2 regions of the Bradyrhizobium sp. CCGB01 genome follow, and region 2 is predicted to be linked to the other one. Evidence: riboswitches for the same ligand, from Rfam matches in the RefSeq annotation. Region 2 holds a riboswitch; the other holds the start of a gene.
What was found. A riboswitch is a leader RNA that binds a small molecule or an ion and turns the genes downstream of it on or off. The one in region 2 is predicted to bind S-adenosylmethionine.

Region 1 (3,426 bases), 330 kb from region 2:
CGTCGTCGATGCGCGGTTCCATCGCATGATGGTGCCGGAGCGATCAGAATAGATCAGCGCGTCCGCGACGTCGTCGAGGATCTTTGCGTCGAGCTCGGATTGATCGGCCATGTCACCACCTCGTAGCCCGGATTTCAATTCGCATCCTGACACACACTCGGTGTCATCGCCCGACGTGATCGGGCGATCCAGTATTCCGAGACGGCAGTAATCTAAATCGAGAGGCTGCGGCGTACTGGATGCCCCGGTGGGCATGACAGTAGAGTGTGAAGCTACACCCGAAAATGCTTCGATAGTTTGAGGCCCTGCGCCTGGTAGTTCGAGCCGATGCGCTGGCCGTACATCGCGTCGGGGCGTGCCAGCATCTTCTCGTAGACGAGGCGGCCGACGATCTGGCCGTGCTCGAGGATGAACGGCACCTCGCGCGAGCGCACTTCAAGCACGGCGCGCGCGCCCTGCCCGCCCGCACCGGCGTAGCCGAAGCCAGGATCGAAGAAGCCGGCATAGTGCACGCGGAATTCACCGACCAGGGGATCGAACGGCACCATCTCCGCGGCGTAATCGGGCGGCACCTGCACGGCTTCCTTGGAGGCGAGGATGTAGAACTCGCCGGGGTCGAGGATCAGGCTACCGTCGGGACGCGCCGAGATCGGCTCCCAGAAATCTTCCACCGCATAGCCGGCGCGGCGATCGACATCGACGACGCCGGTGTGGCGCTTGGCGCGGTAACCGACGAAGCCGTTGGCCTTCTCGCCGGAGAGGTCAACGGAGACGGCGACGCCGCCGGTGAGATCGGCATCGGCGAGATCGACGAGACGCTCGGTCGCGTGCAGCGCCTCGAGCTCGTCGATGTTGAGGATGGCATCTCCGGTGCGGAAGCGCACCTGGCTCAGGCGCGAGCCCTCGCTGACCAGCACCGGGAACGTCTTCGGGCTGATCTCGGCGTAGAGCGGGCCGTGATAGCCGGCGCCGATCATGTCGAAGCGGCGGGTGCCGTCGGCGATGACGCGGGTGAAGACGTCGAGCCGGCCGGTGGAGCTTTTCGGGTTCGCCGCCGCGACGATCTCCGGCGGCAGCGCCAAGCTCTCGAGCAGTGGCACGATGTAGACGCAGTTGGTCTCCAGCACCGCACCGTCGGTGAGGCTGAACTCGTGCAGCTTCAATTCGTCGATGCGCTCGGCAACGGTCGCACCCGGCCCGGGCAGGAAGCTGGCACGGACGCGGTAGGCGATGTCGCCGAGGCGAAGATCGAGGCTCGCCGGCTGGATCTGGCTTTCGACGAAGTCGTAGGCCGGCAGAATGAGCCCCGCCTCCGCCATCGCCGCGATCATGCGGTCGGGCAGGATACCATTGGCGTCGGCGGCGACCGTGAACGTCAACAGGGGGTCCTCATCAGGGGTCAAACGCATCCCGACATGCGGGAAATACTAGCGTTTTACGGCTAACCGATGGACGTCTTGACGGAAAGGGCATTGCGGAATATGAGCATGACTTATCCCGTGGTGATTTGAGCCGGCCGGCTTGCAGCCACGTTAAATAAGTCGCTAAACAGGCCGGGGACCTCTGTGATCCCGGCCCGTGGTGTTATCCAGGCCGGTTTTTTTGTGACCGTTTTCGACGAGACGGTCATGTCGGAGGTACCTATGTCGAAGTCGACCGCCAACTACCGTCCCGAAACCCGCCTGGTCCATTCCGGCACCCTGCGCTCGCAATATGGCGAGACGTCGGAGGCGCTGTTCCTGACCCAGGGCTACGTCTACAACAGCGCCGAGGAGTGCGAGGCGCGGTTCAAGGGCGAGGACCCCGGCTTCATCTATTCGCGCTACTCCAACCCGACCATCGCGATGTTCGAGCGCCGCATGATCGAGCTCGAAGGCGCCGAGGCCGCCCGCTCGGCGGCAACCGGCATGGCCGCGGTGACGACCGCGATCCTGGCGCCGCTCAAGGCCGGCGATCACGTGGTCGCCTCCCGCGCCCTGTTCGGCTCGTGCCTCTACGTCATTCAGGACCTGCTGCCGCGCTACGGCATCAAGACCACGCTGGTCGATGGCCTCGACCTCGACCAGTGGCAGCGTGCCTTGAGGCCGAACACCAAGACGTTTTTCCTTGAGAGCCCGACCAACCCGACGCTCGACGTGCTCGACATCCCCGGGATTGCCGAGATCGCGCACAAGGGCGGCGCACGGCTCGTCGTCGACAACGTGTTCGCGACGCCGATCTGGCAGAGCCCGCTCGCGCTCGGCGCCGACGTGGTGGTCTATTCCGCGACCAAGCACATCGACGGCCAGGGCCGGTGTCTGGGCGGCATCATCCTGTCCTCGGAAGCCTTCATCGCCGATCACATCCACAATTTCATGCGCCAGACCGGCCCGTCGATCTCGCCGTTCAACGCCTGGGTCCTGCTCAAGGGCCTGGAGACGCTCGGCGTGCGCGTGCGCGCGCAGACCGACAGCGCAGCGCGGATCGCCGACGTGCTGGCGAGCCATCCCAAGATTTCCCGGCTGGTCTATCCCGGCCGCGCCGATCATCCGCAGGCAGCGCTGGTGAAGAAGCAGATGCGCGGCGGCTCGACGCTGGTCGGCTTCGAGGTGAAGGGCGGCAAGGCTGCCGCGTTCCGCGTGCTCAACGAGCTCAAGCTTGCCAAGATCTCGAACAATCTCGGCGATGCCAAGAGCCTCGTCACGCATCCGGCGACGACGACGCACCAGCGCCTCAAGCCGGAAGACCGCGCCGCGCTCGGCATCAGCGAGGGTTTCATCCGTCTCTCGGCAGGGCTCGAGCATCCGGATGATCTGATCGAGGATCTGACGGCCGCGCTGGAGAAGGCGTGAATCGCTTCGTAGGGTGGATTAGCCCGCGGCTGCGCGAAGCGCAGTCCGCCGGCGTAATCCACCAACTTCGTTCGGCGATCGCTGAAGCATGGTGGGTTACGGCTTCGCCTAACCCACCCTACGGCACCGTGCCTACATCGGCCGGTACGTCCGCACGTCCGCAGGGACATTCACGCCGAGCTTGATCTGGCCGACGGAGCGGATGATGTCGTCGCCGAGGAGCTGGGCGAAGCAGGCGTAGCCCCAATCGTTCATGTGCAGGCCGTCGGCGATGACGAAGCTCTCCATCGGGATCGCCTGCGTCTCGTGCCAGTCTCGCATCACCTCGAAGCGCGGGAAGATGCCGACGTGACGGAGCTCGGCGACCTTGCCGAGCAGCTTCACCATCTTGCCGGCGCTCTCGGGACGCTGATTGACCGCCGGAGAGTATTGCGGATCGACCAGCACGATATCGGCGCCGCCGGCAGCCTGGATGCGGGAGATGCCGTCCTCGACCAGTTTTGCAGTGTCGCCGGGATCGAGATTGCGCAGCACGGCGTTGGTGCCGACCTGCCAGATCACGAGATCCGGATGCACGTCGATCACCTCCTTCTGG
Region 2 (3,426 bases):
GTCAAGCCGACACTGAACAGCACAGCGAGTGCCGGCAGCGTTCTACCCATAGTCTCAGCCCTTAGCCGTTTCCCCAGCAACATTATGACTTAAGGAAACGAGGACATGCAACCGAGAGGCTCAACTTTGGCCGGCCGCCGAATTGAGAACTTTAGTCTAGTTGCCCGCACGAGGTAGCGGCGGGCCGCTTCTCGGCGTGAGGGTCTGCGAGCCTTACTTCCGCCCGCCCCGGCTCAGCAGAAACACCCCCTGCTCGCCGAACATATTCCACACCCACCACGGCAATCGCAGCCGCAGCGGACGGCCGTAGAGGTCCAGCGCCTCGGCGCGCTCCATCTTGACACCGATCGCATCGCAGAGCTCGACGAAGTCCTTGATGGTGCAGAAATGGATATTGGCGGTGTCGTACCAGGTCGCGGGCAGGTTCTCGGTGCGCGGCATGTGGCCGCCGATCAGGAGCTGGAGCCGCATCTTCCAGAAGCCGAAATTCGGGAACGACACGATGGCGCGGCGGCCGATGCGCAGCAGATTCTCCAGCACGACCCGCGGCTGTCGCGTCGCTTGCAGCGTCTGCGACAGGATGACGTAATCGAAGGCATCGTCGGGATAATTGACGAGATCGGTGTCGGCATCGCCCTGCACCACCGCGAGGCCCTTGGCGACGCAGCGGTTGACGCCCTCGCGCGACAGCTCGATGCCGCGACCGTCGATGCCGCGGGTCTCCAGAAGCTGGAGCAGGTCGCCCTCGCCGCAGCCGACGTCGAGCACTTTCGAACCGGGCTTGACCATCTCGGCGACCAGCAGATGGTCGGCGCGATACTGGCCGGATTGCTCCGTCGCAACGCCGCCCAGCGGCAACACTTCCTGTGCAGACATCGCTAGCCGTCCCTGTCAGTCATTCTTGCCGGTGAGCCCGCGCGCTTTCCCTGCCGATTGCAGGAAGGCGCGGGCGATATCGAAGAATTCGGGCACGTCGAGCAGGAAGGCGTCATGGCCGCGATCGGTCTCGATCTCGGCGAACGACACCCGCGCGCTCGACGCATTCAGCGCATGCACCAGCGCGCGCGATTCCGAGGTCGGAAACAGCCAGTCGCTGGTGAAGGAGACCACGCAGAAGCGCGTCTCGATGCCCGCGAACGCTTTCGCCAGCACGCCGCCATGGTCGCCGGCGATGTCGAAATAATCCATCGCGCGGGTCAGATAGAGATAGGCGTTGGCGTCGAACCGCTCGACGAAGGACGAGCCCTGGTAGCGCAGATAGGACTCGACCTGGAAATCAGCGTCGAACGAGAAGGTCGGCAGCTCGCGGTCCTGCATGCGGCGGCCGAACTTACGATGCAGCGCGGCGTCCGACAGATAGGTGATGTGCGCGGCCATGCGTGCGACCGCAAGTCCGCGATGCGGATGGATGCCCTGGTCCGTGTAGCGGCCGTTGTGCCAGTCGGGATCGGCCATCACCGCCTGGCGGCCGAGCTCGTGGAAGGCGATGTTCTGCGCCGAGTGCCGCGTCGAACAGGCGATTGCGAGTGCGGAGTACACGCGCTTGGGATAGGCCGCGGTCCATTGCAGCACCTGCATGCCGCCCATCGAGCCGCCGACCACCGCAAACAGCGTGTCGATGCCGAGACGGTCGATCAGCATTGCCTGCGCGCGCACCATGTCGGGGATGGTGATCACAGGGAAATCCAGGCCCCACACCTTGCCGGTCGCGGGATTGATCGAGGCCGGCCCGGTCGAGCCCATGCAGCCGCCGATCACGTTGGCGCAAATGATGAAGTATTGTTGAGGATCAAGAGGTCGGCCGGGACCGACCAGCGTCTCCCACCAGCCGGACTTGCCGGTGACGGGATGCACGTTGGCGACATGCTGATCGCCCGTCAGCGCATGGCAGATCAGGACCGCGTTGGAGCGATCGGCGTTGAGCTCGCCATAGGTCTGATAGGCAATCTGGAACGGGGAGAGATCGACGCCGCAATCGAGCCGCAGCGGCTGGTCGGCGCCGAACTGCGCAACCTGCGAACTCGGATGATCCACCTCATGCGACCGATCGTCGGCGCTGATCGCGGGGCTCGGTACGGACTTGACGCCACCCATCTCTGACATCGACCTCGTTTGCGACCGGCTGTTAAGCCGCCGCTGACATCAGGCCATGAAAAACCCGGCCTGAACGATAGGTTCGGCCGGGATCGAAAGGGTCCCCGGCCTGTTTAGCGAGTTTTTTAACGTGGCTGCAAGCCGGCCGGCTCAAATGACCACGGAACAGGCAAAAACTACTGTCTTGGACGGTTTTCGTCAAGTCACGGCCCGGATCAGCCAATTTCATCTCGGTCTCATCAGCCAAACAGGCCGTCATTTCTCTTTGCTTTCGCCGTCCTGACTGCCTAATCAGGACATCGACCGCAGCGGGTCCGACCCTACCAAACGACTTGGCCCAACCCGCATTAAAACGCCTCTCAACAGCCCCTGTCAGATATGTCCCAACGTCCGCCCGCGCCACCATCGCTCCAGGAATTGCGCAAGGAGATCGACGCGATCGACGAGGGCATGCATCGCCTGCTGATGCAGCGCGGCGACATCATCGACCGCCTGATCCAGGTGAAGCAGACCCAGGAGGTCGGCTCGGCGTTCCGCCCGGCGCGCGAGGCCGCCATGATGCGTGACCTCGTGCAGCGCCATCGCGGCATCCTGCCGCTCGACACGGTCGAGAGCATCTGGCGCGTCATCATCTCCACGTTCACCTATGTCCAGGCGCCGTTCTCCGTGCATGCCGACATCTCGGTGAACGAGCCCGCGATGCGCGATTCCGCGCGCTTCCATTTCGGCTTCACCGTGCCTTACGTCGCGCATTTCAGCGCGCAGGCGGCGGTCGAGGCGGTGGCGAAATCCAAGGGCGACCTTGCGCTGGTCTCGGCAACCTCGAGCCGCACGCCGTGGTGGCTGGAGCTGGAAGCCAACGGTGCGCCGAAGATCATTGCGCGGATGCCCTTCGTCGAGCGCGCCGACCATCCGGCCGCACTGCCGGTGTTCGCGATCTCGCGCGTCGCCGACAGCGCCCTGGTGACCGAGGTCGAGACCTTCAGCGTGCGCGTGTCCGGGTGGAACGCCGAGGTCGCGCGGACGCTCTCGCCGCTCGCCGAGATCGTGGCGGTGCCCGATACCGCCTTTGACGGCGCGGCATTGCTGGTCTCGGTCACGAGCGCGACCAGCATCGAGAAAATCAAGGCTGCCTTGATCGAAGCGGGGGCCTCGGTGCGCTCCACGGCCCTCGTCGGCAGCCACGCAACGCGCTATACGGTGCCCCCGACCGGGCCGAAATCGTAAGTCACGAGCAGCCCAGCCTATCCGGAGTTGAAGATGTCCCGCCCCGTGCCGAATCCCGGCATTCTCGATATTGCGCCCTACACGCCCGGCAAGAGCCCGGTCGCC

Region 1: linked by a shared signal. The riboswitch ahead of NLM25_RS42490 (O-succinylhomoserine sulfhydrylase) and the one ahead of NLM25_RS40875 (homoserine O-acetyltransferase) in region 2 are both predicted to bind S-adenosylmethionine.

The regions. Positions count from the first base shown of each region.
Region 1 is NZ_JANADK010000001.1:9,011,744-9,015,169, forward strand. Features, by position in the region: gene NLM25_RS42480 (PAS domain S-box protein) at 1-111, opposite strand, end outside; gene NLM25_RS42485 (2'-deoxycytidine 5'-triphosphate deaminase) at 273-1,409, opposite strand; SAM riboswitch at 1,490-1,569, shown strand; gene NLM25_RS42490 (O-succinylhomoserine sulfhydrylase) at 1,644-2,831, shown strand; gene NLM25_RS42495 (SGNH/GDSL hydrolase family protein) at 2,964-3,426, opposite strand, start outside.
Region 2 is NZ_JANADK010000001.1:8,685,642-8,689,067, forward strand. Features, by position in the region: gene NLM25_RS40865 (hypothetical protein) at 1-50, opposite strand, end outside; gene metW (methionine biosynthesis protein MetW) at 214-876, opposite strand; gene NLM25_RS40875 (homoserine O-acetyltransferase) at 892-2,094, opposite strand; SAM riboswitch at 2,187-2,266, opposite strand; gene NLM25_RS40880 (chorismate mutase) at 2,473-3,321, shown strand; gene hisC (histidinol-phosphate transaminase) at 3,355-3,426, shown strand, end outside.